DNA from 2 places in the Kitasatospora sp. NPDC049258 genome. Region 2 is predicted to be linked to the other one. Evidence: riboswitches for the same ligand, from Rfam matches in the RefSeq annotation. Region 2 holds a riboswitch; the other holds the start of a gene.
The links. Region 2 has a riboswitch for cyclic di-AMP ahead of AB0K43_RS21605 (M23 family metallopeptidase). Riboswitches for the same ligand answer to the same signal wherever they lie in the genome.
Positions count from the first base shown of each region.

Region 1: it holds a riboswitch for cyclic di-AMP, as region 2 does, so the genes downstream of both, AB0K43_RS28015 (NlpC/P60 family protein) here and AB0K43_RS21605 (M23 family metallopeptidase) in region 2, are expected to answer to the same signal.

Region 1 is NZ_JBFAQT010000048.1:30,598-42,781, forward strand. Features, by position in the region: gene AB0K43_RS27985 (aminotransferase class V-fold PLP-dependent enzyme) at 1-506, shown strand, start outside; gene AB0K43_RS27990 (Lrp/AsnC ligand binding domain-containing protein) at 537-815, opposite strand; gene AB0K43_RS27995 (rhomboid family intramembrane serine protease) at 858-1,640, opposite strand; gene AB0K43_RS28000 (hypothetical protein) at 1,790-2,053, shown strand; gene AB0K43_RS28005 (NYN domain-containing protein) at 2,357-3,658, shown strand; gene AB0K43_RS28010 (NlpC/P60 family protein) at 3,849-4,877, shown strand; cyclic di-AMP (ydaO/yuaA leader) riboswitch at 5,256-5,442, shown strand; gene AB0K43_RS28015 (NlpC/P60 family protein) at 5,453-6,535, shown strand; gene AB0K43_RS28020 (NlpC/P60 family protein) at 6,784-7,848, shown strand; gene AB0K43_RS28025 (hypothetical protein) at 7,869-9,143, shown strand; gene AB0K43_RS28030 (carbohydrate kinase family protein) at 9,184-10,116, opposite strand; gene AB0K43_RS28035 (glycosyltransferase 87 family protein) at 10,237-11,628, opposite strand; gene AB0K43_RS28040 (glycosyltransferase family 4 protein) at 11,878-12,184, shown strand, end outside.
Region 2 is NZ_JBFAQT010000026.1:10,500-28,997, forward strand. Features, by position in the region: gene AB0K43_RS21550 (MFS transporter) at 487-1,908, shown strand; partial or broken gene AB0K43_RS21555 (TROVE domain-containing protein) at 2,239-2,872, shown strand; gene lhgO (L-2-hydroxyglutarate oxidase) at 2,974-4,209, shown strand; gene trmB (tRNA (guanosine(46)-N7)-methyltransferase TrmB) at 4,437-5,189, shown strand; gene AB0K43_RS21570 (PrsW family intramembrane metalloprotease) at 5,320-6,597, shown strand; tRNA gene AB0K43_RS21575 (tRNA-Met) at 6,624-6,697, shown strand; tRNA gene AB0K43_RS21580 (tRNA-Met) at 6,820-6,893, shown strand; gene AB0K43_RS21585 (hypothetical protein) at 7,358-8,338, shown strand; gene AB0K43_RS21590 (hypothetical protein) at 8,298-9,035, opposite strand; gene AB0K43_RS21595 (sensor domain-containing protein) at 9,132-9,851, opposite strand; gene AB0K43_RS21600 (hypothetical protein) at 10,030-10,989, shown strand; gene AB0K43_RS21605 (M23 family metallopeptidase) at 10,979-11,791, opposite strand; cyclic di-AMP (ydaO/yuaA leader) riboswitch at 11,803-11,948, opposite strand; gene AB0K43_RS21610 (YiaA/YiaB family inner membrane protein) at 12,183-12,473, shown strand; gene AB0K43_RS21615 (4-oxalocrotonate tautomerase family protein) at 12,510-12,722, opposite strand; gene AB0K43_RS21620 (alpha/beta hydrolase) at 12,907-13,752, shown strand; gene AB0K43_RS21625 (TetR-like C-terminal domain-containing protein) at 13,752-14,327, shown strand; gene AB0K43_RS21630 (hypothetical protein) at 14,371-14,589, shown strand; gene AB0K43_RS21635 (hypothetical protein) at 14,875-15,078, shown strand; gene AB0K43_RS21640 (SpoIIE family protein phosphatase) at 15,194-17,410, shown strand; gene AB0K43_RS21645 (ATP-binding protein) at 17,593-18,498, shown strand, end outside.

The DNA.
Region 1 (12,184 bases), on a different contig from region 2:
TCGGCGCCTACGCGATCGCCTCCGCCTGCCGGGCGCTCACCGAGGCCGGCTTCGACGCGCTGCAGGCCAGGGAGCAGGAGCTGATCGACCGGCTCAAGGCCGGGCTGGCCGAGATCCCCGAGGTGAAGGTGCTCAGCCTGTTCGGCACCGACGCCGCCCGGGTCGGGGTGCTCTCCTTCGTGGTGCAGGGCTGGAACAGCTCGCACTTCTCGGCCGCGCTGTCCGCCGAGTACGGCATCGGGGTGCGCGACGGACTGTTCTGCGCCCACCCGCTGGTGCGGACCCTGCTCGGCGGCGAGGAGGCCGCGCCCTCCGAATGCGGGGCGCCGGAGGCCTCGCTGCCCGGCGAGCGCAGCCTGAACGCGATCCGGGTCAGCTTCGGCGCCGGCACCCCGGACGAGCACCTGGAGCGCTTCCTGGGCGCGGTCCGCGAGCTGGTCGCGAACGGCGCCCGGTGGAGCTACCGCAACGAGGGCGGCCGCTGCGTCGCCGACACCCGCCGCTGAGCGGGGCCGCTCCGGACGCTCCGGGCGCGGCTACTCCAGGCCGAGCGCGAAGGCGGCCTCCAGGTCGTGCTGGGAGTAGGTGCGGAAGGCGATCTGGGTCTCGGTGTGCTCGACCCCCGGCACCTTGTTGACCTGGCCGGGGATCACCTCGGCCAGGTCCTCGTGCTGCCGCACCCGGACCATCGCCACCAGGTCGTAGCTGCCGGTGACCGAGTAGACCTCGCTGACGCCCTCGATCGAAGCGATCGCCTCGGCGATCTCGGGGATCCGGTCGACGCTGGTCTTGATGAGGACGATCGCGGTGATCACGCTGGACTCCTGTGTGAGGGGACGGGCCCAGCGTATCGGCCGTCAGGTGGCGCGTCTGCCGGCCCGCGCGCACCCGGCCCAGGCGGACAGCCAGCCGGCCGCGAAGCCGATCACATGGACCAGGTACGCCACCCCGGAGCCGCCCGAGCTGACCGACCACCACTGCAGGACGAACCACAGGCCGAGCACCAACCAGGCCGGGAAGCGCAGCGGCAGGAAGAGCAGCACCGGCACCAGGGTGGTCACCCGGGCCCGCGGGAAGAGCCGCAGGTAGGCCCCGAGCACGCCGGCGATCGCCCCCGAGGCGCCGACCAGCGCCCGCACCGAGTCGGCCGAGTGGGCCTCGGCCAGCGCGTAGCCGTAGGTCGCCAGGTAGCCGATCGCCAGATAGAGGAGCAGGAACCGGGCCCGGCCCAGCCGATCCTCCACCCCGGGGCCGAACACGAACAGGAACAGCATGTTACCCAGCAGGTGCAGCCATCCCGCGTGCACGAACAGCGAGGTCAGCACCGACAGCGCCGGGCTCTTGCCCGGGGTCGGGAGCAGCGTGCAGCCGTCCGCCGCGGTGGGCAGGGCGGCCAGCTGCTCGGCCGTCAGCGGATGCCGGCTCAGCAGCTCGGCCGGGACGGCGCCCCAGCGCTGCTCGTAGCGCTGCTCGGCGCAGGCCCGGGCGGCGCCGGTGCCGTAGGCCGGATTGAGGCCGAAGCTGGGGCCGCACAGCAGGATCAGGGCGCTCAGCGCGATCAGGGCGTAGGTGACCTGTGGCGCCCGGCCCGGCGCGGTGGCCTGCGGACGGACGGCCCGGTCGAGTACGGGGAGCGCCATCCTCCGAGCATTCCTCGGCCCGGGGCGGGGGACACCGCCGGCTGCTGCGTACGGGTGAGGCTGCGCCGGCGGTGGACCGGTGCCGGGGCGTAAGGGCGCAGGCAATAGGCTGGAGGGCCCGGAACCGGGACGATCCGAGAGGACCTCCGATGACCATCGCCGCCCCCACTGCCGAGACCCGCTGGCGCTGCACGCTGTGCGGCAACCTCACCCGCTTCGACGTGACGCGCAGTGCCCGGGTGGTCGAGTACCTGCACTTCGACCTGGCCGGCGAGTCGAAGGTGGAGGAGACCGAGGTGCTCAGCGAGACCATCGAGTCGGTGCGCTGCCGCTGGTGCAACGCGGTCGACCAGGTCGAGCTGGTGGCGCGGCCGGGCGCCGACGAGGCCGCCGAGGGCGGGCCCGGGGCCTGACCCGCCCGGCGCCCGGCCGTCCCGTCCCGATGTGTGGCGTGCTGTCGGTGGGGCACGGTAGACGGGACAATTGCAGAGAGCGGTGAGTTCCAGGGCAGCGGCACAGGGCCGTGCGGACCCCGCCGGACCAGGATCGGAGCCGAGCACGTGGTGGACGCAGCGAGGGGGCCCGCCGAGCCGCAGGGGCAGCAGCCCGCCGCGGACCCGGTGCTCCCCGGCACGGACGAGGCCGTCCCGGCGGCCGAGGCCGAGGCCGACCCCGGCGCCGCCGCGGCCCCGGACGGGTCGGCGCCGCCGGAGCACCTGGACCGCCCGCTCCCCGAGGGCGTCCGCCGCCGAGTGGTCGGGCTGGCCGCCGACGCGCTCGGCGGGATCCCGGCCGCCGACCTGCCCGCCTCGCTGCGCCAGTACGCCAAGTTCACGCCGGCCCGGCGGGCCAAGTACGCCGGGACGGCGCTGGCCGCCGCCCTGGAGGCGGACCCGGTGTTCCGGCTGCGGATAGCCGACCGCCTGCGGCTCGGCCAGCCGGATCTGGTGAAGTCCCTGGAGTCGGGCACCGTCCCCGGTGCGGCCGACCCGATGGACGTGGCCGCCGGCGCGTACCTGCTGCGCACGGCCGGTTGGACCAGGGTGGTGGTCGAGGCCGGCGAGGAGGTCGAGCGGGCCGGTGCCGAGGGCGCCGCCGCGGAGGCCGCCCGGCTGGTCGAGAAGCTCCAGGAGGAGCTGGCCGAGCTGCGCGCCGGTGCCCGGGCCGACCTGGACCGGCAGCGGGCCGAGGCGGAGGGCGTGCGCAAGGAGGCCGAGACCCTGCGCAAGCGGGTCCGCAGCCTGGAGAGCGACACCAGGCGTGCCCAGGCCGAGAGCCGCAAGCTGCTGAGCGAGCTGGAGGCGCTGCGGACGGCGGGGGCGGCCGAGCGCAGCACCGCCGAGAGCGAGGTGCGCCGGCTGAAGCACCGGATCACCGAGCTGGAGACGGCCGTCGAGGCGGGGCGCCGCTCCGCCCGCGAGGGCCGCACGGTGGAGGACATGCGGCTGCGGCTGCTGCTGGACACCGTGCTGCACTCCGCGCAGGGCCTGCAGCGGGAGCTGGCGCTGCCGGTCGCCCAGCTGCGCCCGGCGGACCTGGTGGACGCGGTGGAGCCGGTCTCCGCCTCGCCCAACGACGTGGCCCGGCGCGGGCTGGCGGAGGACGACCCGGCACTGCTGGACCAGCTGCTGGCGATCCCGCAGGTCCACCTGGTGGTGGACGGCTACAACGTGACCAAGTCCGGCTATCCGGCGCTGCCGCTGGAGCAGCAGCGGCTGCGGCTGCTCGGCGGGCTGGCGATGCTGGCGCAGCGCACCCAGGCCGAGGTGACCTGCGTCTTCGACGGCCAGGATCTGGACGTGCCGGTGATGATGGCGCCGCCGCGCGGGGTCCGGGTGCGGTTCAGCCGGACCGGGGAGACCGCGGACGAGCTGATCCGCCGTCTGGTGCGGGCGGAGCCGCAGGGGCGTCCGGTGGTGGTGGTGTCCACCGACAAGGAGGTGGCGGACGGCGTGCGCAAGGCCGGCGCGCGCCCGGTGGCCTCGATCCTGCTGCTGAATCGGTTGGCCAGGGCCTGACTCCGGTGAGCCGCCGTCAACCCTCGATGGACCGGATGTGTCGGCGGCGTGAAGTCCCGTGGTGGGTAGGAAGTTCGTTCCGGTAGGGGAGTGGCGCCGGAGCATGATCTTCACTAGGGTCTGGCGTCAAACCTATATTCCGGACTTTCGCTCGTTCGGGTGAGTCCAGCAGGAAGAAGGAGCTACCCCCTTGGCCTCCCACCGCCGTCCTAAGCAGCCGAGCCGTGCGCGGGTGACCGTGCTGACCGCTGCCGCGGCGACCGCGGTCGCCCTGTCCGCGCAGGTGAGCGCCCACGCCGCGCCCGCCAAGCCGAACAAGGACGAGGTCAAGGCGCAGGTCGACAAGCTGCTGGACGAGCAGGAGCAGGCCGCCGAGCGCTACAACGGCGCCAAGGAGCGGGCCGACCAGCTGCGCAAGCAGGCCGACCAGCTCCAGGACCAGGTCGCCCGCGGGCAGGACCAGATGACCGAGCTGGCCTCCGGGCTGGCCGCGGTGGCCGGGCAGGAGTACCGCACCGGCGGTATCGACCCGTCGATGCAGCTGATGCTCTCCTCCAACCCGGACGGCTACCTGGCGCAGGCCTCCAGCTTCCAGCAGGCGGCCAGCACCCAGGCGGACACCCTGAAGTCGCTGAAGGACCAGCAGCGCCGGCTGGACCAGCAGAAGCAGGAGGCCGCGACCGTCCTCGCCGAGCTGGACAGCAGCACCAAGGCGCTGAACGACGCCAAGTCCGAGGTGCAGGCCAAGCTCCAGGACGCGCAGAAGCTGCTCAACCAGCTGAGCGCCGCCGACCGGGCCGCGGTGATGGGCGACAAGGCCTCCCGCAGCGACTCCCGGTACGACCTCAGCAACCTGCCCGCGCCGAGCGGTTACGCCGCCGCCGCGGTCCAGGCCGCGATGAGCAAGCGGGGCTCCGCGTACGTCTGGGGCGCCACCGGCCCGAACACCTTCGACTGCTCCGGCCTGATGGTCTGGGCGTACGCCAAGGCCGGCGTCTCGCTGCCGCGCACCTCGCAGAGCCAGGCCACGGTCGGGGTCAACGTCGGCACCAACATCGCCAACGCGCAGCCCGGCGACCTGGTGATCTACCACAACGACGCGCACCACGTGGGCATGTACATCGGCAACGGCCTGGTGGTGCACGCCCCGCACACCGGTGACGTGGTGAAGGTGATGGCGGCCGACGCGATGCCGATCAAGACCATCCGCCGGGTCTGAGGCGGTCGGGCCGCCGTCTGACGGTCCATCCCATATCGGACATTTGCCCTTACTTCGGACCAGCTGACGGTCCATGACGCGCCCGGACGGGTCGAGATCTCGCTGTGATCTCCGACACGTTCGGGCGTTTCATATTCCGACCATATGCGGAATATTTATCATCTCTGCGTAGGGATGCTGTCACTGTCGGTCGCAATCACAATCGAACATGGCAAGTATTTCGACTTTTTTCTGACAAGGATTTGAACGGATCACGGATGGGTTACTAGGGTCTTGCCACGGACCGCCGCCCAGTCGCTCACCCAACCAGGGTGGCAACGGTGGTCGCCGCCGAGTCCGAGACGCAGCTGGGCAGTCCGACTGCCCAGGGGGGAGCCCCCGTTGGGGGCGCTGTCGATCGGAGCCGGGGAACCACGTTCCTCGGGGTGAATCGGCGCCAGGTCGGCCGCCTCGGCGGTGCGCGGTCGTCACCGCGCACCTGACGGGTGGTCGGTGAGGCGTCGTAGGGCGTCTCTTCCAGCCCGAACCCGTCAGCTCACCCGGTAGGCGGTGTGAGGAAGAAGGAGTCCGCCTTCGTGGCGTCCCATCGTCGTCCCAAGCCCGCCGGCCGGGCCCGTGTCTCGATCCTGACGGCCGCCGCCGCCACCGCGGTGGCACTCTCCGCGCAGACCGGCGCGCACGCCGACCCGGCGCCCACCAAGGACCAGGTCAAGCAGCAGGTCGATACCCTCAACGAGCAGGCCGAGGTCAAGACCGAGGAGTTCAACGCCGCCACCGAGCGCGAGCAGGGTCTGCAGAAGCAGGTCTCGCAGATCCAGGACCAGGTCGCCCGGCAGCAGGCGCAGGTGAGCGGCATCCAGGGCACCCTGGGCGAGATCGCCGCGGAGCAGTACCGCACCGGCGGGATCCCGCAGACGGTGCAGCTGATGCTCTCCGCCAGCCCGGACTCCTTCCTCAACCAGGCCGGCGCGATGAACCAGGTCGGCAGCTCGCAGGCCGACGTGCTGAAGGCCTTCAAGGACGAGCAGGGCAAGCTCGACCAGCAGAAGTCCGAGGCCGAGCAGAAGCTCGCCGAGCTGGACGCCACCACCAAGCGGCTGAAGGCCGACAAGGAAGAGATCCTCGGCAAGCTCGCCAAGGCGCAGAGCCTGCTCGACTCGCTCACCCAGAAGGAGCGCGACGACCTCGCCGCCGCCGAGGCGAAGTCCGCAGCAGACGCCAAGGCCAAGGCGACCGCGGCGCAGGGCCCCGAGCGCGCCTCCCGCGACTCCGCCCGCACCGACGTGGTGGTCAACGCGCCGGCCGGGTCGCACGCCGCCGCCGCGATCGCCGCGGCCACCTCCAAGCTCGGCTCCCCGTACTCCTACGGCGCGGCCGGCCCGAGCGCCTTCGACTGCTCCGGCCTGATGAAGTGGGCCTACGCCCAGGCGGGCGTGTCGCTGCCGCGCACCTCGCAGGACCAGGCGGGGGCCGGCACCAGCATCGGCACCAACGTCGCCAACGCCCAGCCGGGCGACCTGATCATCTACTACGGCGACCAGCACCACGTCGGGATGTACATCGGCAACGGCCAGATCATCCACGCGCCGCGCACGGGTGTCCCGGTGCGCTACGAGTCGGCGACCGCGATGCCGATCTCGAAGATCGTCCGCCCCTGACCCCGTGTCACCCCGTCCGCCGGCCCGGTGCTCCCCGTGAGCGCCGGGCCGGCGGCGTCGTACCCGCCGACCTGCGACGGGTCGGCTGCTTGGGCCAGCTGTCCGATTAGTGCTCAAATATTCGCCCCTGGAGGGGTTTGGACTAGATAGCCGTGACTCGCTAGGGTCTGCCCCCGGACCTCCGCGAGACGGCCGCCCAGACCCGGGTGGCGGCGGTGGCCCGGCCGCAGGAACGGAGTCGCCGAAGCATGACCGTGCACCGCCGCCCCCAACTGCCAGGCGTCCGGCGGCTCGCCCGCGCTCTCGCGGTCACGGCCGCCGCCACCACCGCCCTGGGTGTGACGGTCGCGGGCAGTGCCCATGCCCTCCCCGGTGCCCCGGCCGAGCCGATCGCCAAGAACGACGTCAAGGCCCAGATCGACCAGCTCTACGACGAGGCCGAGCAGGCCTCCGAGAAGTACAACGCCGCCCAGGAGTACCAGAAGCGGCTGCAGGGCGAGACCAGCACGCTGCAGAGCCAGGTCGCGGCCGGCCAGGAGAGCCTCAACCGGCTGCGCCAGGACCTGGGAGCGCTGGCCGGCGCGCAGTACCGCTCGGGCGGGATGGATCCGGGGGTGCGGCTGATGCTCGACTCCGACCCGGACGCCTACCTGGCCGGGGCCCGCGCGCTGGACCAGGCCGCGCAGCGGCAGAACGACGCCCTGCGCCAGGTGCTGGACCGCCAGCGCCGGCTGGACCAGCGCCGGGCGGAGGTCGGGGCCAAGCTCGCCGAGCTGGAGGAGGTCCGGCGCACGCTGGCGCAGAGCAAGTCGGAGATCCACCAGCGGCTGGTGAAGGCCCAGCGCCTCCTCAACGGCCTGGGCACGGTCGAGCGGGCCCGGATGGTGGCCGAGGACGCCCGGGAGGCCGAGCAGCGCGCCACCCGCGGCACCGACCGCCTCGACCTCGGCGACCAGCCGCCCTCCTCCGACCGCGCCGCGGCCGCGCTGGCCGCCGCGATCAGCAAGATCGGATCGCCGTACGTCTACGGATCGACCGGCCCCCGTACCTTCGACTGCTCCGGTCTGATGTACTGGAGCTGGCGGCAGGCCGGAGTGACCCTGCCCCGCACCTCGCAGGCGCAGGCCTCGGCGGGGCAGCGGATCAGCCTCGGCGAAGCACGACCCGGAGACCTGGTGATCTTCTACAAGGACATGCACCACGTCGGCATGTACGCCGGCGGCGGGGTGGTCGTGCACGCGCCGTACCCCGGTGCCAAGGTCCGCTACGAGAGCGTCAACGCGATGCCCGTCGCCGGGGTGGTACGGGTCTGAGCAGTGAGCCGGAACAGCTGGTGACCGACCTGCCGCCGAGGCCCGCGGCAGGCCGGTCCGGGCTGTCCCGGCGGGCCGCGCTGCTGCTCGCCGCGGGCGGGCTGGCCCAGGCCTCGGTGCCGCTGCTGCGCCCTGCGGGCCGCCCGGCCGCCGTACCCGAGGCCGCCGGGCCGGCGCTGCGGCCGGTGATCGAGGAGCTGCTGGCCGCCCGGGCCCGGGCGCTGCTGGCGCTCGACCGGGCGGTGCTGCTCGCCGGAGCCGCGCCGGCCGCTGCCCAGGCCCAGCACGCGGCGCTCGACCGGATGGCCCAGGTGCCGTTCGCCGAGCTCGGCTACCGGATCACCTCCTTCACCGAGCCGCCGCCGGAGGCCGACCGGATCACCGTCGCCGCCGAGTTCGAGCACCGGCTGGTCGACCTGGACGCGTACCCGGCGGTGCTGTCCCGGCGCCTGGAGCTGGTCCGGCTCCCCGAGGGCTGGCGGCTGGCCGCGGACGAGCCCGCGGGCGCGCCCGCGCTCTGGGACCTCGGGCCGGTCCGGGTGGCGCGTGGCACGCGCTGCCTGGTGCTCGGGCTCGCGGAGCAGGCCGAGGTGTCCGCCCTGGCCACCCGGGCGGATCAGGCCGTGCCGGCCGTCGAGGCGCTCTGGGGGGACGCCTGGCCGGGCCGGCTGCTGCTCGAACTGCCCTCCACGGAGGCGGAGTTCGCCAGGCTGCTGGAGGTGCAGCCGGAGCCGTACCGGGGCATCGCCGCCGTCACCGTGGCCGTCGCCGGTGCCCCCGAGCACACCCCGGCGGACCGGATCCTGGTCAACCCGGAGGCCTACCGGGGGCTCAGCGAGCTGGGCCGGCGGGTGGTCGTCACCCACGAGGCCACCCATGTCGCCACCCGGGCCGTCACCCGGAGCTGGACCCCGATGTGGCTCTCCGAGGGCGTCGCCGACCACACCGCCTACCTGGACTCCGGGCGGACCGCCCGGCAGATCGCCCCCGGGCTGGCCCAGGAGGTCGCGGCCGGCCGGATCCCCCGGACGCTGCCCTCGGACGCCGACTTCACTGCGGGCGCCGACCGGATCGGGCAGGCGTACGAGCTGTCCTGGCTGGCCTGCGAGGTGATCGCGCGCGAGTTCGGCGAGCGCAGCCTGGTCCGGCTCTACCAGGACGTCGGGGTTTCCGGCCGGGCGGCCGCGGGGGAGAGCCCCGAGTCGGTGCTGGACCGGTTGCTGCGTGGCCGGCTGGGGATCGGCACGGCGGAGTTCACCGCGCTGTGGACCGCCGAGGCCGCCCGGCTGGCCTGAGCGGCCGCGGCTCGGGCCGCGACCAGGGGCGTGGCCCGGATCACGCCGGGGCCGGCGCCGCTGGCGGGGCCTGAGCGCCCGCCAGCGCGGCTTCCAGCCGGGCCGGGTCGATCAGGGCGGTGTGGGTGCCCGCCCGGGTGCAGGCGTACGCCCCGGCGGCCGCGCCGGCCCGCATGCACTCCTCCACCGGGCGCCCGGCCAGCCGGCGGCCGAGGAAGCCCGAGACGAAGGCGTCCCCCGCGCCGTTGCTGTCCAGTACCGGCAGCCCGGGGTCGGTGGCCGGGAAGTGCCGGACCTCGTCCCGGCCCCGGGTGAGCAGGTAGCTGCCGCGCTCGCCGGCGGTGGCCACCACCAGCTCGGCCCGGCCCTCGGCCAGGATCGAGCGCATCACCTGCTCGTGCCGCCCCCGGCAGCCGGCGGTGGACAGAAAGACCAGGTCCGAGTGGAGCGCGTACGCGCGGTGGTGCTCCTCGATGCCGTCCCAGGTGTGCAGGTCGGTGGAGCAGCTCACCCCGAGCCGGCGGATGTCCGGGTAGAGGTCGCGGTTGACGCCGGTGATCGACAGGTGCACATGGCCGGCCCGCTCCAGGAAGGGCAGCCAGAAGTCCCGGGGCAGCCGCAGAGCGGCCGGGTGCCGGGCGTCGTAGAAGGACAGCCGCCGCCCCGCGGCGTCCACCAGGTTGACCCCGCGCGGCGTGCCGGCGGGCGAGACCAGGTGGCTGAAGTCCAGGCCGTGCCGCCGGAAGGCCGCCAGCACCAGGGCGCCCTGCGGGTCGTCGCCGAGGAAGTCGACGAACTTGGTCCGCAGGCCGAGAGCGTGGCAGCCGAGGGCCACGCCGCTGCCGGTGTGGCCGACGTGGTCGTGCACCGGCGGGACCTGCACCGAGTCGGCGTCCGGCAGCTCCAGCCGGTCGACCCGGACGATGGTGTCCACACCCGCGCCACCGACCACCAGGACGTCGTACTCGGGCATGGGGGATCCCCCTGGGGCTGGGCGGCGGGCAGGACGGAGCCCGATGCTGCCAGGGGTGGAGCGCTCCTGCAAGATCTTGCGGAAACTTTCTGGCGCCGAGCCGCCGAGCCGCCGAGCCGCTCAGGAGGGGGTGCCGCGCCCCACCGGCTGGTCCAGCCCGTCCAGCAGCGCCTGCTCGTAGGCGATGCCCGGCCGGACCGGGTAGCCGACGGCGGCGGCGGGCTCGGCGGCGGGCAGCACCACGGTGGTGGCCGGCTCGATCCGCCGGGTGGAGCGCCAGAGCCGACGGCAGGAGATCAAGGTCGCCGCCAGCAGGGTCAGGTTGCGCGCGCTGATCACCACCACGCCGAGCAGCTGGCTCTTCTGCACCTGGCCGAAGAGCAGCGGGAACTCCAGGGTGGTCAGCACGGCGGCGACCAGGATCAGCACCGCCACCGGCTTCTGGCTGGTGCTCCGCACGGTCAGGCAGACGGCCGCCAGGCCGATCAGCCAGATCATGTACTGCGGGCTGATCACCCGGCTGGTCACGGTGAACACCAGCAGCGCGGCCAGCGCCGCGTCGAACGGCGTCCCCGCCTGCCAGCGGGCCGCCCGCAGCCGCCAGACCAGCAGCCAGCCGAACCCGACCGCGGTGCCCGCGAGGGAGAGCTTGGCGATCACCGGCACCCACGGGCCGAGCATCTCCTGGGCGCCGTAGTTCATCGTGACCTGGCCGTGCCAGGCGCCGAACAGCCGGGCGAAGTGCAGCGGGAGGGCGCCCAGCGACTCGATCTCGATCCCGCGCTCCTTCTGGAACTTCAGGAAGTCGAAGGCGCCGTTCATCCCGGCCGTGAGCAGGAAGCCGAGCGCGCCGGCGGTGGCCGCGGCGGCCGTCCAGGAGCGCCTGGTGCGCCGGCCGCGCGGGGTGCCGGCCAGCGCCAGCACCGGCCAGACCTTGATCAGCGCGCCGAGCCCCAGCAGCAGCCCGCCGACTGCGGGCTTGCGCATCACGATCAGCAGACCGATCACGGTGATCGCCGTGACGATGATGTCGTACCGGCAGTAGACCGTCGGGCCGAGCAGCGGCACCCCGGCCACCCACATCCAGGCGCCGGTGAAGCTGCGGCCCTTGCGGTGGCCGACCCGCATCAGCAGGCCCATGGTGAGCACGTCGAAGAGGCCGCAGAGCACGAAGAAGGAGACCAGGTACGACCAGGGCAGCACCCCGGGCAGCATGATCACCAGGGCGGCGCCGGGCGGGTACTGCCAGGTCACGTCGTCGAGCGGGAAGGTGCCGGTGCGCAGCACCTCGAACCAGCCGTGGTAGATCACCGAGACGTCGGTGCTGACGTCCGCGCCGGAGATCCGGACGATGCCCAGCACCATCAGCACGATCAGCACCCGGGTGGCGAGCCAGCCCGCGCCCAGACCCCACAGCGCGCCGCCGGCCGGGCTGGGAGTCGAAGGGGGCAGTGCGGGGCGCTCGGTGTTGCCGACGCTGCGCTCGGCTCTGCCGGCCGGGGCCAACTCCACGACTCTCCTTCGTTCGTCACAGACGCGTCCGGCGAGGACGCCGCAACCGGGCGCCGTGGCACGGACACCCACGCGGACCCCCGCACCGTGGCGGTGACCGGCTGCTCCCCCCGGGCCCACCTGCTAGGACCGGCCCCGAGCGGAAACGGTTGCGCGGGCATGCTTCGTTCCCGACGCGCCGGGGTGTTGACCTATGGTACGGATCAGCGAGCGGTACACCGAGCACCCCCCGACCGAGCGAGCCGTGGCATGCACAAGACCCTGATCGTCACCAACGACTTCCCGCCCCGGCCCGGCGGCATCCAGGCCTTCGTCCACAATATGGCCGTCCGCCAGCCGGCGGGCAGCATTGTGGTCTACGCCTCGACCTGGCGGGACGGCGGCGAGGTGGCGCGGTTCGACGCGGAGCAGCCGTTCCCGGTGATCCGCGACCGGACCAGGATGATGGTGCCGACGCCGCGGGTGACCCGCCGGGCCGCCGAGATCCTCCGGGCGGAGGGCTGCAGCTCGGTCTGGTTCGGCGCGGCCGCGCCGCTCGGCCTGATGGCCCCCGCGC
Region 2 (18,498 bases):
CGTCGGCCCGTCATCGGCCCGTCCGTGGCATGGACATCGCCGGATGGCCGAAAGGCGCCGCACAGGCCGGGAGGGCATCCGCATGCCCTCCCGGACCCACCGCCGCCCGCGGGGACGTAGGCAGCGGTTTCCCCCGGCCCGCCGGGTCCTCGACGGCGGGCCGTTCCACGGCGTCCAGCGAATCGCCGACCTGCCCCTGCGAGCCAGGGGGCACAGATGGCGCACATCGACACAGGACCGGAGCACGCCCTTCCGGGAGCCGGCCGCGGCGGCCCGGGCGGGCGCATCGGCCGGGTCTGCCGCCGGGCGCCCGCCGGCCGCGCGGGCGCGCGATCCCGCCATCCGGAATGCAGCCTCTTAACCCTCGGAACCCGGACGACTACGCTAGGTGCAGCAGTACGGGAGCGGACACCCGCACGACGGGCCGCCGCCCTGCCGCTCGTCCGCCATCCGCGCACGACGTCGCCCGGGGGTGCCACCGCCACCATGACCGTCAGCTCACGAGGGCCGAACGAACGGCTCGGCGCGCTCCTGTCGCTTGCCCAGATCAGCAACGCCGGCCTGGCCCGCCGGGTCAACGACCTCGGCGCGCAGCGCGGCCTGACGCTCCGCTACGACAAGACCTCGGTGGCCCGCTGGGTCACCAAGGGGATGGTGCCGCAACGTCCGGTGCCGCACCTGATCGCGACGGCGCTGGGCAACAAGCTCGGCCGGCCGGTGCCGCTGGAGGAGATCGGCCTGGCCGACTCGCACCCGACGCCGGAGCTGGGCCTGGAGTTCCCGCGCGAGGTCCCGGAGGCGGTGCGCTCGGCGACCGAGCTGTGGCGGGTCGATCTGGACCTGCGGCGCGGCCCGGGCGGCGGGCGGTGGAGCGACAGCCTGGCGGGGACGTTCTCGGTCGCGGCGTACGCCACGCCGGTCTCGCGCTGGCTGATCACGCCGGCCGACGGCTCGGTGGCCCGGGAGACGCCGGTGCCGGACCTCTCGGGGTACCGGGTGGGGCACTCGGACGCGGCCAAGCTCCGCGAGGCGGCCCAGGAGGCCCGCCGCTGGGACTCCAAGTACGGTGGCGGGGACTGGCGTTCGTCGATGGTGCCGGAGTGCCTGCGGGTCGAGGCGGCGCCGCTGCTGCTCGCCTCGTACAGCGACGCGGTGGGCCGGGCGCTGTTCGGCGCGACCGCCGAACTGACCAGGCTGGCGGGCTGGATGGCCTTCGACACCGGCCAGCACGAGGCGGCGCAGCGGTACTACATCCAGGCGCTGCGGCTCGCCCGGGCGGCCGGCGACGTGCCGCTGGGCGGGTACGTGCTGGCCTCGATGAGCCTGCAGGCGGCGTACCGGAACTTCCCGGACGAGGCGATCGACCTGGCACAGGCCGCGCTGGAGCGCAACCGGGGGCTGGCGACGGCGCGCACGATGAGCTTCTTCCACCTGGTGGAGGCCCGGGCGCAGGCCAAGGCCGGTTCTGCGACGGCCTGTTCGGCGGCGCTGGCGGCGGCCGAGACGGCGCTGGACCGCTCCCGGCCGGGGGATCCCGACCCGACCTGGATCGACTTCTACGCCTACGACCGGTTGGCCGCGGACGCCGCCGAGTGCTTCCGCGACCTCGGCGTGCCCGCCAAGGTGCGGCACTTCACCCGGGAGGCGCTGGCCCGGCCGACCGAGGGGTACGTGCGCTCGCACGGGCTGCGGCTGTTCGTCTCGGCGATGGCCGAGGCCGAGGCCGGCGACCTGGACGCGGCGGTGGCGGCCGGGGAGCGGGCGGTGGAGGTGGCCGGCCGGATCTCCTCGCACCGCAGCCGCGAGTACGTGGTGGAGATGCTCCGCCTGCTGGAGCCGTACCACGACGAGCGGCGGGTGCGGGAGCTGGCGGAGCGGGCCCGGCTGGTGCTGACGGCCTCGGGCTGAACCGCCGGGCCGGGAGGCCTGGTCGGGTGCCCGGGTCACCGGATTAATCGGATGCGGGCGCGGCGGCGGCGCGGCTACCGTCGTTCCCGTCCAGGTGCGCAGGTGGGGGCTCCTTCGGATCAGGCGCGCGCGGGTTCGAGTCCCGTCGCCGGCCACGGCCGGTGTAGCTCAGCGGACAGAGCTCCTGACTTTCGCCTCCGCCGCCGCTGTCCTCTGGACACCCGACCAGGCCGCCCACCGCTCTTCGACCTCGGGAGCCGCCAGCAGGGGAGCTCCGCGTGTCCCGGTTCAACCTCCGCCGCAGCAGCGCGGCCTCGACCTCGCCGGTGGCGACCACCGGGCAGGTGGTGCGCAACCACCAGGGCGGCGCCGGGTACCTGCGCGAGGGAGGTACGCGCTGGAGCGGGCGCTCGGCCACTCGCTGGCCGGCGTGCCCGCGCTACCCGGACGCACGCTGGTCCTGGTGGACCGCTCGGGCTCGATGTTCGACCGCCCGAGCGCGCGGACCGAGCTCAACCGGGCCGACTCCGCCGCCCTGTTCGGCACCGCGCTGGCCCTGCGGGCGGCCGACGCCGACCTGGTGCAGTTCGGCTCCACCAGCGCGCGGCTGGAACTCGACCGCGGCGACTCGGTGCTGAGGACCCTCGACCGCTTCGACAGCCTCGGCGGCACCGACACCGCCACCGCCGTGCGGACCCACTTCCACGGCCACGACCGGGTGGTGGTCGTCACCGACGAGCAGGCGTACGGCCGCCCGGGCGGGGACCCGCTCGCCCCGGTGCCGGCCCGGGTCCCGGTGTACACCTGGAACCTGGCCGGCTACCGCACCGGCCACGGGCCGTCCGGCACCGCGCACCGGCACACCTTCGGCGGCCTGGGCGACGCCGCCTTCCGGCTGATCCCGTTGCTGGAGGCCGGCCGCTCGGCCGACTGGCCGTGGGTGGGGCGGCGCTCGGTGGGCTAGGGCAGGTCGGCCGGCGCCGGATGGGCCCGCGCCGGCGAAACCCTCACCCCCGGCTCCCCGGCGTGAAAGCATCGCCAGGGGAGCCGGCGGAAGGGGCTGCGGTGGGGTACGAGGTCGATGTGCTGGTGGTCGGCGGCGGCATCGTCGGGTTGTCGACGGCCTACGCGCTGACCCGGGCCCGGCCCGGGCTGGCGGTCGCGCTGGTGGAGAAGGAGCCCGGTTTCGCCGCGCACCAGACCGGCCGCAACAGCGGAGTCATCCACAGCGGCGTCTACTACCGCCCGGGGTCGCTCAAGGCGCGGTACGCGACCGGCGGCGCCGCCGAGATGGTGGAGTTCTGCCGTGAGCACGGGATCGCGCACCAGGTCACCGGCAAGCTGATCGTGGCCACCGGCGCCGCCGAACTCCCCCGGCTGGCGGCCCTCGCCGAGCGCGGCCGGGCGAACGGCATCCCGGTCACCGAGCTCGGGCCCGAGGGCATCCGGGAGCACGAGCCCGAGGTGACCGGCATCGCCGGCCTGCACCTCGCCACCACCGGCATCTGCGACTTCCCGGCCGTGGCCCGCACCTACGCGCGGCTGGCCGAGGAGAAGGGCGCCGAACTGCGCACCGGCACCGAGCTGCGCTCGATCGCGCGCCGGGCCGACGGCGTGACGGTGCAGACCTCGGCCGGCGAGCTGCGCTGCGGGGTGCTGGTGAACTGCGCCGGCCTGCACAGCGACCGGGTGGCCCGGCTGGCCGGGGACGACCCCGGGGTGCGGATCGTCCCGTTCCGCGGCGAGTACTACGAGCTCACCGAGGCCCGCCGCGGCCTGGTCCGCGGCCTGGTCTACCCGGTGCCCGACCCGGCCTTCCCGTTCCTCGGGGTGCACCTCACCCGCGGCGTGCACGGCGATGTGCACGTCGGCCCGAACGCCGTCCCGGCGCTCGCCAGGGAGGGCTACGACTGGCGCACCCTGAAGGTCCGCGACCTGGCCGAGACCGCCGCCTTCCCCGGCACCTGGCAGATCGCCCGGCGGCACTGGCGGTACGAGATCGGCGAGCTGCACCGCTCGCTGTCCAAGCGCGCCTTCACCACCGCCGTCCAGCGCCTGCTGCCCGCCGTCACCGCCGCCGACCTGGTCCCGGCCACCGCCGGCGTGCGCGCCCAGGCCGTGGCCCGGGACGGCTCGCTGCTGGACGACTTCGCGTTCGCGGGCTTCGACCCCGACGCCCCGGGCCGAGCCCGCCGCACGGTGCACGTGCTCAACGCGCCCTCCCCCGCCGCCACCGCCTCGCTGGCGATCGGCCGCGAGGTCGCCCGGCGGGCGCTGGCCGCGCTCGACGCCGGCGGCTGACCGCCGGGCGACCCCCCGGCAGCGGCCGATCGTTCGGGTCGGGGCCGCTCCCGATCGAGGTGAGGAATCCGTCACGCGCCGGTCCGAGCCCTCGCACGCCCCTTTAGACTTGGCCGATTGTGACTGCCACTGCCTCCACCCCCCAGCTGACCGAGACCGCGACCGCCGAGAGCGAGCTGCGCCCCTCGGCCCGGCTCTCCGCCGCTCCGGCGGGGTACCCGGCCCCGATGTACCCGCACAAGGCCACCGAGGAGCAGCACCGCGAGCACCGCATCCGCAGCTTCCAGCCGCGCCGCGGCCGGATGACCAAGGCCCAGGCCGGTGCGCTGGACCGGGGCTGGGAGCGGTTCGGTCTGGCGATCGACGGCACTCCGCTGGACCTGGCGGAGCTGTTCGGCGGCCGTCCGGTCACCCTGGAGATCGGCTTCGGGATGGGTGACACCACCGCGACCATGGCCGCCGCCGACCCGACCGCCGGCATCCTGGCCGCCGACGTGCACACCCCCGGCCACGGCAACCTGCTCCAGTTCCTGGAGCGGGACGGCTCCGAGAACGTCCGGCTGGCCGCCGGGGACGCGGTGATCCTGCTGCGCGACATGCTCCCCGACGCCTCGCTGGCCGGCCTGCGGGTGTACTTCCCGGACCCGTGGCCCAAGCCCAAGCACCACAAGCGCCGGCTGATCCAGGAGTCCTTCCTGGAGCTGGTGCTGCCGCGGCTGGCCCCCGGTGCGCTGGTGCACTGCGCGACGGACTGGGAGGAGTACGCCGAGCAGATGCTCCGGGTCCTGTCCGCCTCCCCCGAGCTGGTGAACCTGCACCCCGAGGGCGACGGCACCGGCTGGCTGGAGCCCGCCGAGCACCCGGCCGACAGCGTGCCCGGCTACGCGCCCCGGCCCGGCTGGCGGCCGATGACCAAGTTCGAGCGGACCGGGCTGGCCAAGGGCCACGTGGTGCACGACCTGCTGTTCCGCCGCCGCTGAGCCGCTGACCTGGGCGGGCCGCCGGGCCGGCCCGCCCGACCGGGGACGCTCCGTTACCACAGGTGAGCAGATCGACACGGATAGTCCCGCACTCTCCCGCCGAGCGGACCGGGTCGCCTACTCTTTCGGCGTGAGCTGTCCGCCCGGCGGCAGCGCGTCCGCCACGGCGTCCCCAGCCACCGCGACCGCCACCGCCACCGCCGAGCCGCCCACGCTGCCCACCGGCACCCGGCGCATCCCGGGGCCGCGGCTGCGGCGGGCCGCCGTAGCGCTGCCCGCGCTGCCACCGCTGCCACCACGGGCCGGCCGGCTGCTGCGCCGGCTGACCTCACTGCGCCGCCCCGCGCTCTCCTCCGCCCTGGCCGCGTGCGCGCTGGCCGGCTGCGGGGTCCTGATCCTGCACCTGGTGCAGCGGCAGACCGGCACCACCGGGCTGCTGGTGGGCCTGGCCCTGGCGATACTGCCGCTGCCGTTCGTGCTGGGGTCGCTGGCCTGGCTGAACCGGACCGCCCGGGTGCCACTGCGGCACATCCTGTTCTGCCTGGCCTGGGGCGCCTGCGCGGCGACCACGGTGGCGATCATGGCCAACGGGTGGGCCAGCGACTTCCTGATCGCCCACCAGGGGCCGGTGCGCGGGGAGACCCTGGTCGCCGAGTTCGCCACCCCGCTGATCGAGGAGAGCGCCAAGGCCGCGGCGCTGCTGCTGCTCCTGCTGCCGTTCCACCGCCGGCTGCGCTGCCGCACCGAGCGGACCTGCGCGGTGCTGGCCCGGCAGTTCTCCGCGATCCGGCCGGACGGCCTCCCCCGGCCCGCGGTGCCGCCGCGCCGGGCCAGGGCCAGGCTGCGGCCGCTGCCGTACTTCCGCCCGGCGCCGCCCGGGCGGCGGGCCCGCTCCAGCCCGCGCACCCTGGCCGCGGGCACCCTGCTGGGCTCGATCACCGCCTGCGGGTTCGCCTTCACCGAGAACGCCCTCTACCTGGGCCGCGCCTTCACCGACGACCAGCAGGCCCGGCTGGACTCGATCGGCCTCGGCGAGACCCCGAGCCTGCGCGACTTCGACAGCACCGTGCACACCTTCGTACTGCGCGGCCTGCTCTCCCCGTTCGCCCACCCGCTGTTCACCGCCCTCACCGGGCTGGGCATCGCGGTCGCCCTGACCACCGCCCGCCGCTGGCCCGCCCGGCTCGCGGCACCCGGCGGCCTGCTGCTGGCGATCACCCTGCACGGCAGCTGGAACGCGGCGGCCGGGCTGGGCACGGACGGCTTCCTGCTGGTGTACGCGCTGGTGATGGTGCCCTGCTTCGCGGCGCTGGTGTGCTTCGCCGTCTGGGCCCGCACCCGGGCCTCCCGGCAGCCCGTCCGGCCTGCGGCGACGCCCGGGCGGGAAACCGATTTCCCTTCCGGATGACCGTCCCGTACTGTTGGGTTCACCGACGCGGGGTGGAGCAGCTCGGTAGCTCGCTGGGCTCATAACCCAGAGGTCGCAGGTTCAAATCCTGTCCCCGCTACTCAGTAGCACGAAGGCCCGGCAGATCACTCTGCCGGGCCTTCGCCGTTCCCGGGTCTCCGGCGGGACCGGGGCACCCGATTTCCCTTCCGCGCCGCACTCCCGTACTGTCAGGTTCACCGACGCGGGGTGGAGCAGCTCGGTAGCTCGCTGGGCTCATAACCCAGAGGTCGCAGGTTCAAATCCTGTCCCCGCTACTCAGTAGCACGAAGGCCCGGCAGATCACTCTGCCGGGCCTTCGCCGTTCCCCGCATAAATCCGTTGCCCCCCGCTCGGGTGCGTGCCTACAGTGGCGGCACACTGAAAGGAGGTGATCCTGAGTTGAGTACCACCAGGATGCGTGAGGTGGCTGCTCGCTAGAGCCGCCCCTGCCTGTGGCAACCGAGGCCCTACGGCCTCCGGCGGCAGGCGTAGACCCAAGCAGTCACCCGGCCCGTGGGCTCACCGGATACATCCCCGGCGCCTCGGCCGCCCGGCCCCTAGGGGCCCGGCGCCGAGGAGAGCGCCCACGGGCCGTCTGCATGCCCGGCACCGCGAGGCATACGCCGCCCGGCCGACCGCCGGGCGGCGCCCCACCTCGGCCAGGTCGGCGGGCCGTCTGCGGGGAACCGCGATCCGCTACAGTCGCTGCGACCTGACGGACCGTGACGGGGGTGGAGCGGTGGAGCTGGAACGCGGTGGCGAGCCGGTGCCGGCGGTGAAGATCGCGCTGGGCGGGGTGCTGACGGCCGGGCTGCTGGGGCTGGTGCTGTTCGCCGTGGCGTCGGCGCACTGGGCCGCGGCGCTCGGGGGCGGGCTGATGGTGGCCGCCACCTTCTCGGTGGCCGGGGGGCTGCTGGGGTTCCTGTTCGGCGTGCCCAAGCTGCTGACCAGCGGCGGCGCCGCGCATCCGGCCGACGAGTCGGCCACCTCGACCGCGAGCTACGCGCCCAACACCAATCTGGAGCAGGTCTCCGACTGGCTGACCAAGATCCTCCTCGGTGCCGGGCTGACCCAGATCGGCACCGTCCCCGAGCGGCTGCGAGAGCTCGGCCGGGCGCTCGCGCCGGTGGTCGGCGGCGGCCCCGGGGCGTCCGGCTTCGCCGCGGCGCTCGGCGTGTACTTCACCGTGGTCGGCTTCCTGACCGGCTGGCTGCTCACCCGGCTGCTGCTGGCCCGGGCACTGTCCGCCGCCGACCGGCAGACGCTGGCCGACTCGGTGAACCAGACCGTGATCGCCGCACCCGGGCTCGGCTTCGGACCGCAGCAGGTCCGGGACCTCTTCGAGACCGGGGTGGAGGGGCTGCGGGTGCAGGCGCTGGCCCTGCTGCAGGGCGCACCGGACGCCCGCAACCTGGATCTGATCGTGACCGCGATCGACCGCCACCTGTCGCCCTTCGAGCTGCTCCAGGCCCTGCTGGCGGCGCGGGCCGCGGCCGATCTGCCCGACCTGACCCCGGAGCAGCGCGGCACGCTGCGCGACGCCGTCCGCTACAAGATGCGCAACTCCCGGACCGTGCCGCCGTACTCGCGGCGCAGGTCGGTGGCGGAGGAGGTGCTCAGGCGGCTGCCGGAGCAACCCGCCGCCCCGGCCACCCCGGGCGAGCCGGCCGGGCCCGCCGTCACGGCACCGACCGATCCGTCCGTTCCCGGCCCGCGCTGACCCGCCCCGCGCCGCCCCGGCGGCGGTGGTCCGCCGCACGCAGCACCAGGACCCGGTGGGTGGTCGGCCGGCCGTAGCGCCGGACCTCGCTGGAGACCTGCCGCCGGCCCAACTCGGCGCGCAGCTCGTCCAGCCGCGGGCAGCGGGCGCCGGCGCTGTCGTGCAGCGGGTGGATCCGGACCTCGCCGGCCGGGTCGGTGACCCGGACCAGTTCGAGCAGGGCGGCGAGCTGCTGCCGCGGGGAGAACAGGTCGGGGTAGGCGAACAGCAGGTAGCTGCTCAGGGTGAGCGCGAAGGTGCCGTCGGCGAAGGGCAGGTGCGGCAGCGCGGCGGCCACGTAGCGCTCCGGGTGCGCGGCCGCGTCGGCGGCGAACAGCCGGCGGGCCCGGTCCCAGCTGCGCAGGTAGCCGTCGGCCCGGTGGTACCGGGGGAGGTGGCGCGCCGGGTCGGCCCGGATGGCGGCGGCCATCACCGCCTGTCCGGCCCGGGCCCGAGTGGCCAGCTCGTGCGGCGGTACGGCGTAGCCGGGGTCGACCGCGATCGCCCGGCAGCCGAGCGTACGGGCCTCCGCCACCAGGCCGGCGGCGCCGCCGGGGCAGTCCAGCACCGGGCCCGGGACGGCGCTCAGTTCGGCCCGGGTGAGGCCGAACAGTCCGCAGTACTCGTCCAGCGGGCGGGAGGTGACCAGTACGGACATGGCGGCGGGCTCCTGGCTCGGACGCGAAGGCCGTTCCAGCCGATCACGGGGTGCGCCGGACCGCCCGTCGGTGGCCGCCGAACGGGGCCGGGCGGCTCAGCGGGCGCCGAGCAGTCCGCGGACCGCCAGCCGGTGGACGCCGGTGAGGGCATGGACGATCTTCGGGGTGAGCAGCACCAGGGCGATGCCGATCAGCGAGACGCCGGCGATCTGGTAGGGCGAGGTGATGTAGTAGGTGTGGTAGTCGCCCTTGCTGCCGGTGTACTCGAAGAGCCGGTAGCCGGGCCAGTCCAGGTAGCGCTTGAAGACCCAGTGGTAGAGCGGGTAGAGCGCGACGACCCAGCCGACCACCAGGAAGACCACGGTGATCACGAAGCTGGCGATCGTCCAGGGCAGCATCAGCACCTGGTAGAGGGCGGCCCGCCAGCCGGCCGCGTCCCCCAGCCGGGCGGTGACCGCGCCCCAGAAGCCCCGGCGGGCGGGCCGCACCGGGGCGGGGGCGGTGACCTCGGTGTCCAGCAGGGTGCGGGTGCGCTCGCGGTCCAGGGCGCCCAGTCCGCGGGCGGAGACCATCAGCAGGGCGAGCACCGGCAGGCCGAGGGCGGTGACCGCCAGGGCGAGGCCGGCCGAAAAGAGGGTGACGACGGTGGCGAAGCCGAGCAGCGCGATCGGGAGCCCGGTGAGCACGAAGCCCACCTCGCGGTAGGTGGTGGCGCTGAACGGCGCCTTCCAGAACGCCGGGCGGTCCAGGTCGCGGTAGCCGTACGGGGAGGTGCTGGCGGTCATCTCGGGCCCCTTGAAGTCGTCCGTGCTCACAGTCTCAAATCTGCCGTAGCCGGGCCCGGCCGGGTATCCGGTCCGCTGCCGGATCCGGGGTGGGGTTGTCCCCACCCCCGGGGCCCACCCCCGGGGCCCATCTCCGGGCTCCGCCCCGCGGCCCCGGGCCGTTCGCACCGCGGCGGCCGGCCCGGCGGGCACCGGCTACGGTTTGTGGGTGAACGTGCCCGTGAACGACGAAGACCTGCCGCTCATCCCGCCCACCCGGGCCGCCGACCTGCTCGCCCCGGCGGCCGACGGGGGCGGGGCCCCCGTGCCCGAGGAGGCGCTGCGGACGGTGCTGGCCCTGCTGGAGCTGAGCGGGGCCCGGATGCACGACGGCTTCCCCGAGCTGAACTCGGCGCTGCTGGAGCAACTGCTCTACGAGCGGCTGTACCTGTACGTGCAGCCGGCCGGGGAGCCGGCCGCGTACGGCGCGGCGGTGCTGGCGCTGATCGAGCACCAGCGGGCCGCGCGGCGGCTGAACGCGAAGCGCCACGAGCGGCTGCGGGAGGAGGCCGAGTGGCAGGGCGAGGTGCTGTGCGGGCTGCTGCGGCGGGCCGATCTGGTGACCTGGCCCCGGCTGTACACCCTGCTGCTGCGGGCGGACGGCGTGGACACGGCCGACCTCGACGCCGTGCGCGACTGGCTGGACGGCTTCCGGGAGCTGTCGGCGGAGCAGCGGCTGGCGGCGTACGCGGCGGTACCGGGGCTGGAGCCGGAGGAGCGGGACGGCGGCTGGGGCCCGACCCGGCTGCTGATGATCGGGATGGCCACGGACGGCGCGCGCCTGCTGCTGGAGCAGGGCCTGATGCAGCGCAGTTACCGGAACCTGGCCGAGCTGACGGCGCTCGGCCGGCCGATGCCGCCGGAGCTGGCCGGGGACTTCGAGGGCTTCGAGGCGGCGGTCGGCGTCGAGGCGCTGCGGCTGTACGGGCACTGGACGGTGCCCGGGCTGCCGGCGCTGCTGGTCGAGGAGTATCCGGACCTGGCGCCGGAGCCGGGCACCGAGGAGATCGAGGCGTACCTGGCGGAGCGGGAATCGGAGCCGGAGCCGGAGCCGGAGGACGAGCCCGGGCCGGAGGACGAGCCCGGGCCGGAAGACGAGCCCGGGCCGGAGGACGGCGTTACGGGTTGAGGCCGTGCGCCTGCAGCCAGCCGAGCGGGTCGACCGGGGCGCCGCCGCCGGGGCGGACCTCCAGGTGCAGGTGGGGCGCGGTCACGTTGCCGGTGGCGCCGACCGCGCCGAGCAGGGTGCCGGGGGCGACCTCGCCGCCGGCGGTGGCGATCCGGGCGAGGTGGCAGTACCAGATCTCGGTGCCGTCGGGCAGCGTCTGGATGACCCGGTAGCCGTAGGCGCCGGACCAGCCGGCCGAGGTCACGGTGCCGGCGGCGACCGCGCCGACCGGGGTGCCGGTCGGGGCGGCGAAGTCGACGCCGGTGTGCAGGTGCGCCCAGAGCGAGCCGGTCTGCCCGTGGTGCGCGCTCAGCGTGTAGGCCGCGACGGGCAGGGCCAGGGCGGCGGGGCGTGGCGCGGCCTGCCGGTCGGCCCGCTTGGCCTCGGCCTCCTGGGCGGCGGCGAGCCGGGCGCTCTCCTCGACCGAGGTGGGCTGCCCGTCGGCCTGCTGCTGGATCCGGGCGGCGAGGGCCAGGCCGGGGTCGGCGGCGGGCGCGGCCCCGGTGGTCCGGTCGGTGGTGTCGGGGGCGACGACGGGCGCCGTCGGGGCCGCGTGGGCCTGGCCGGCGGCGGCGAAGCCGGTGGCGCCGAGGGCGGCGGTCATCGCGGTGACGCCGAGCAGCGGGGCGCCGCTCCTGGCCTGACGGGGCATCCGGTGCCGGGCGCCGTCGGCGCCGTGGTCCACCGGGTGGTGCTGCTCCACCGGGTGGTCGAGCAGCTGGGTGCCTGCGGCCGGGGCCTGGAGCGGGTGCGTCGACGCCACTGAGGCGTGCTCCTTTCCTTCCTTCTCGCCGACCGGGTTAGCTGACGGGTTCGGAGCAGGAAGGTCTCCTACGGCCGGGTTCGGGGCCCGGCCGATTCACCCCAAGGAACGTGGTTCCCCGGCTCCCCGGGCCCACCGGTGAAGGCGTGCCCGCGGATTGAGCGATGGCGCGCGGTGCCGTCTGGGTACGGCGTTGCGTACCGCGCTGCGTTATCGAAAGTTAATCCTATGAGCCCCATGATTCCAAGCGCCTAGGCCGAGACTTTGGCGGCCCGCTGGGGCCCCCGGGGCGGTTCGGCCGGATCGGCGGGCCCGGCGGTGACGGACCGCGACCGGGCGGATGAGTATCCGTACTCATGTGTCCGGAAGGGGAGTTGGAGACCCTTCCGGCATGAGCGCAAAGATGCAGACCAGAACCACGGCCGCGTACTACGCCCAGGCCGTCCTCTCCTTCGCCCTCGCCAGCTCGGCCCTCGCGATCGGCATCGCCTATCTCCCGGTGAACGCCTGGATGCGGGGGTTCCTCGCGGTCGGCCTGCTCTACGAGATCACCTCGGCGTTCACGCTGGCCAAGGTGATCCGGGACCGGCAGGAGGCCGACGAGCTGACCAGCCGGGTGGACCAGGCCCGGCTGGACAAGCTGCTCGCGGAGCACGACCCGTTCCGGGTGGAGGGCGCCTGAGCCGGGCCGGCATCGCGGTCCGGGTTGGGACAGGCCCTAGCGGTCCTCGGCGGCGGCCTTCGCCTTCTTGGCGGCGAAGGTCTCACCGGCGATCGACCAGTGGGTCGGCGGGATCTCCTCGACCGCGACCCAGATCTTCTCCGGATCCACCCCGGTGATCCCCGCGTAGGCCTCGGTGAGCGCGCGGACGATCTGCGCGTTCTGCTCCTCGCTCCGGCCGGACAGCTGCTTGACGTTGATGAAGGGCACGACGACTCCTGCCGCTCGCACGGGCACTGGGGACCGGGGACTGCGGTCCGACCGCACGCTACCCCAGGGCCTGCGGCGCCCCGTCCGGGGCACCCCTTGACAGCTAAGGCTATTAGCCGTAGCTTTATGGCTATGGGAGCCCACCGGATCGGCCGGGCACCCGCCAGGAGCCCAGGAGGCAGCGATGAACGAGCCAGTGATGCACAGCGCCAGCACCCGGTACGTCACCGTGCCCGGCGGCCGGATCGCCTTCGACGACTCGGCCACCGGCACCGCGGCGCAGCCCGCCGGCCACCCCGTCGTCCTGCTCCCCGGGATGCTCGACAAGCGCGCCGCCTACCGGTACCTGCGCCCGCTGCTGACCGCCGCCGGCCACCGGGTGATCACCATGGACCTGCGCGGGCTCGGCGAGTCCTCGACCGGCTTCACCGACCACTCGCCGGCCGCGATCGCCGAGGACGTGCTCGCGCTCCTCGACCACCTGGGCATCGACCGGGCCGTCCTGGTCGGCAACTCCTACACCGGCGCCAGCGTGGTCAAGGCGGCCGGCGACCGGCCCGAGCGGGTGGCCGGCATCGTGCTGATCGACGCCTTCGTCGAGAACCTTCCGCCGAACGCCTTCCAGAAGCTGCTGGTCAAGACGCTCGGCAGCGCCGTGGTGCACTTCCCCGCGCTGTGGGGCGCGGCGCAGAAGCTCTACTTCCCCACCGCCCGCCCGGCCGACTTCGACGCGTACCGGGCCGCCCTGGTCGCGATGCTCCGCGAGCCGGCCCGCCGGGCGGCCGTCCGCGGGTACGTCGCGGGCGACTCGGCCCCGGTCGGCTGGACGGCCGCGGTCGGCTGCCCGGCACTGGTGGTCATGGGCGCCAAGGACCCCGACTTCCCGAAGCCGGAACGGGTGGCCGACCGCCAGGCGGCCGCGCTGAAGGCCCGCAAGGTGATGATCGACGGCGGCGGCCACTACCCGATGGCGGAGTTCCCGCAGGCCACCGCCGATGCCCTGCTCCCCTTCCTGGCCGAGGTCGCCTGATGCCCCGGGCCGGACTCACCCCCGCCGCCGTCGTGGGCCACGCCCTGGCCCTGCTCGACGACCAGGGCGGCGAGGCCCTCACCCTCGCCGCGGTCGCCGCCCGGGCCACGGTGGCCACCCCCTCCCTCTACAAGCACGTCCCCGGCGGGCTGGCCGAACTGCGCCGGCTGATCGCCGTCCGGGTCACCGAGGAACTGGCCGACCGGCTGACCGCCGCGGTGCTCGGGCTCAGCACGGACGAGGCCGTGGCGGCGCTGCTGTCGGCGTACCTGGAGTACGCCCTGCAGTACCCCGAGCGGTACGCGGCGCTGCCGCAGTCCCCCACGCCGGCCGACCCCGAGCTGGTGGCCGCGGGCGAGCGGCTGGTCGAGGTGATCATGGCGATCCTGCGCGGGTACGGCCTGACGGGCTCGGAGGCGGTGCACGCGACCCGGACCGTCCGGGCGATGGCGCACGGGTTCGCCTCGCTGACCACCGGCGGGGGCTTCCGGCGCGCGGAGGACCTGGCGGTCACCCGGCAGCGGCTGACCGGGGTGCTGACCGCGGGGCTGCGCAACTGGCCGGGGCGGTCCTGACCCCACCCGTGTCCTGCGGGCCCCGGTCGGCGTTGGGCAGGATATGAAGAAGCGAAGCATGCTCGCCGTCGCCTCCCTCGCCGTCGGTGTGGTGGCCTCCCTGACCGCCCCCAGCGCGCACGCGGCCCCGGCCGGCGACCGCGGCCTGGTGCCGGACGCCGTCACCGCCCCCGACGTACCCGTCGACCTGCTCGGCACGGTCTCCGGCGGCAGCCCCGACCTGGACGGCCTGAACGCCCTGCCGGGGCAGCTCCCGGCCTGATCCGCCGCACACCGCCAGGGCCACCCGGGCCGCCGGGTGGCCCTCGTGCTGTCCGGCTCCGTCCTCCTGTTCCGCTTCCGCCTGCGCCCGACCGGAGTTGACCGGCACTTGACCTCGGACGACCGGTTGCCGGTATAGGTTCGGGTGAGTTTCGAGACCGTTCCGTCACAGTCCCCGGGTGACACTGGCTGGTACCCGAACGTCTCCTGCGGTTCGGGGGGAACCGGCCGGTCCGCGCCCGCCTCGGCGGCGGCGCGACACCGGCATCACGGAGGACGTGGACAGATGACCCAGACCGTGCAGCCCGACCGGACCGCCACCGGCCTCCTCCCCGCCCAGCGCGGCGCCCACCACCCGGCCCCCGGCCACCCCGAGGTCACCGTCCGCGGCCACCTCGGCCGGGCCTTCGCCGTGGTCCGGGGCCTGCGGGCGCTGCGCCCCGTCCCGGCCCGCCCGCAGGAGCCGTACGGCGAGTCCGACGGGCAGTAGCCACCCGTCCCGGCCGCGGAGGCGGTCGGCGCAACCAGCCGGGCACGCAGGACGTCCATAAGATGTTCACACCAGGCAAGGGCGGTTCGACGAGCGGAAGGGCCGGGTAGCCTCGATGGACCTCACCTCGTCCCGCCCCGCCACCCGTACCGAGCTGCGCTGCGTCCGGTTGGTGCTGCGCTGCACCAGCGCCGCCGAACTGCTCGCCACCGTGCTCGCCGAGGGCCCGACCTGGATCACCGGGGAGGGCTCGGCCCTCTACCTGCTGGACTCCGACGGGATGCTCCGGCTGGCCGCCTCGCACGGGCTGCCCGCCTGGGCGCACGAGCGCTACAGCCTGGTCGACCCGGCCGGCGACCTGCCGGCCGCACTGGCCCTGCGCCGCCGCGAGACCGTCCTGCTCAGCCCCGAGCGGACCCGGGCCGACTACCCGGGGACCAATGTCGGACGCGGCACCGGGCTGGTCGCGCTGGCCGTCATGCCGCTGGTGGTGGACGGCCTCCCGCTCGGCGCACTGGCGCTGGCACTGGCCCACCGCGGCACCGTGCCCAAGCGCGAGATCGAGACCCTGGAGACCATCGCCGAGGCCTGCGCCCACCGGCTCTCCCACCTGATCGACCACGTCCAGGCCGCCGGGCCGGTGCCCGAGGGGATCCGGACCGAGCCGTACCAGGGTGACCAGCCGCTGCTCTCGCTGGCCGTCCGGGCGGCCGGGGCGGGCGCCTTCGAGCGCGATCTGGTCACCGGTGAGACCGCCTGGGACAGCCGGGCCTACCAGGTGCTCGGGCTGACCCCGCCGACCGACCGGGGCACCTCGCCCGCCCCGGACCTGAGCCTGGTGGTGCACCCGGAGGACCTGCCCGACCTGCAGGCCGGGATCGCCGACGCGCTGGCGGCGGGCGGCCCGTACCGGCTCGGCTACCGGGTGGTGCGCGCCGACGGCGGCATCACCTTGGTGGACGAGGCGGGCGAGGTGATGCTCGACCTGCACGGCCGCCCGGTGCGCATCGCCGGCCTGCTGACCGGCCGGGACCGGCCGGACCACACCGACCGGCCGGCCCGGCCCGGGGGCGACCCGGCGCCCGCCTCGCCCAAGGCCGAGGCCAGGGCCTCGCTGCTGCTCTCGCTCACCCGGGCGCTCTCCCGGGCGATCACCGTCCGGGACGTCACCACCACCCTGACCGACATAGCCAGGCCGGCCCTCGGCGCGGCCGGCGTGGTGCTGGACCTGGTCGACGAGGGGCGGCTTCTGCCGGTCTCCCCGGCCGTCTTCGGCGGCCCGTACCGCAGCGAGCTGAACCGGCTGCACGAGCTGTCGGTCGGCGTGATGGAGCACGCGCTGGCCCGGGCCACCCCGCTGTTCAGCGAGGCCCGCGAGCCCCGGCCCGGCGGGAGCCGGCCGGCCCCCTCCGCCTGGGCCGTGCTGCCGCTGGTCGCCTCCGGGCGGCAGGTCGGCTCCTGCCTGATCACCTTCGACACCGGCCGGGCCTTCAGCCGCGCGGACCGCACCATGTACTCGGCCTTCGCCGGCATCCTCGCCCAGTCGCTGGAGCGGGCCCGGCTCTACGACATCCACCACCACCGGGCCACCGAGCTGCAGCGCGCGATGCTGCCGCGCAGCCTGCCGCAGGTGGCCGGGATCAGCTCGGCCGCCCGCTACCTGCCCGGCACCGAGGGCATGCAGATCGGCGGCGACTGGTACGACCTGCTGAGGCTGCCGGGCGGCCGGGTCGGCCTGGTGATCGGCGACGTCCAGGGCCACAACGCGGAGGCCAGCGCGGTGATGGGCCAGCTCCGCAGCGGGCTGCGGGCGTACGCCACCGACGGCCACGACCCGGCCGCCACGCTGGCGCGGACCAGCCGGCTGCTGGCCGAGCTGGACACCGAGCTGTTCGCCACCTGCCTGTACCTGACCCTCGACCCGGCCACCGGCACCCTGCGCGGCGCCCGGGCCGGCCACCCGCCGCCGATCCGGATCGCCGGCGGCCGGGCCGCCGAACTGGAGCTGCCCGGCGGCCCGCCGCTCGGCGTCGACCCGCACTGGGCCTACGAGTTGGCCGGGCACGACCTCGCACCCGGGGAGACCCTGCTGGTCTACACCGACGGCCTGGTCGAGGACCGCGACGAGGACTACGACGACTCGGTGCGGCGGATGCTGGGCAGCCTGGAACTGTGGGCCCGGCAGGCCGCCGGCCCGGGCCCCAACGGCTTCGACCCCGATCTGGAGCGGCTCGCCGAGCTGCTCACCCTGAACGTGACCGAGCGCGACTCGCGACCGGACGACGTCGCACTGCTCCTGCTGCACCGCAGGGCGGCCGGCGAGGAGGAGTAGTTCCGGCTGTCCGTCACCGGCCGGCGGACCACCCCGGCGCCGGGAACGACCAGCATCGATGTGTCCACGACAGCATGTTGGGAAATCGTTGAAGCTGTGAAACTTTGACTGAATCAGTTCAATTGACGATCGATCGGTTCACACGAACATAGGATCATCGCCCTAGAATTCGCCGCGTGACGATGACTCAGTGGTGCGGAGCAGCAGCCGGCGTCCTCGCCGTTCTCGCGTTGGTGGCAGCCGCGAGGTTGCGAGCCGTCACCGTCACCCTGCGCGGCCGGCTGGCCGGGCAGGAGCAGGAACTCGACCGCCTGCGCGCCGCCCTGGCGGACGAACTGGCCCGGCGCACCGCCGAGAACGCGGCGGTGCAGCAGGAGCAGGACCTCAACTCGGCCACCCGGCGGGCCTTCCTGAGCGTGGCCCGGCGGATCCTGGTGATGGCGCACGACCAGCAGGCCGGCCTGGACGAGATGGAGCGCACCCACGACGACCCCGCGCTGCTCGACGGGCTGCTCAAGGCCGACCACGCGGCGGCCCAACAGGCCCGGCTGGCCCAGACGCTGGCGGTGCTCTGCGGTGCGCGGGCCGGGCGGCACTGGCCCGAGCCGGTCGCCCTGGAGGACGTGGTGCGCGGCGCGCAGTCCCGGATCCTGCCGTTCCAGCGGGTGGTGGTCCGCAGCCGGCTGGAGACCGCGGTGGTCGGCGCCGCCGCCGAGGCGCTGATCCACGCGGTGGCCGAGCTGCTGGACAACGCGACCCGCTACTCGCCGCCCTCCACCCAGGTGTTCGTCACGCTGATGTCGGTGCACAACGGCGCCGTCGTGGAGATCGACGACTGCGGCGTCGGCATGCCCGAGCACGCGGTGGAGAAGGCCGCCGCCGCGCTCGCCGGCGGCGGCTCGCTGGAGGTCTCCCGGCTGGGCGAGGTACCGCAGTTGGGCCTGGCCGCGGTCGGCCGGCTGGCCGAGCAGTACGGCTTCCGGGTCACGCTCAGCTCGGCGCCCTCGCCCTACGGCGGCGTGCGGGTGGTGGTGCTGCTGCCCAACGTGCTGCTCACCGAGCCGCTGCCGACCGTGCTGCCGCCGTCC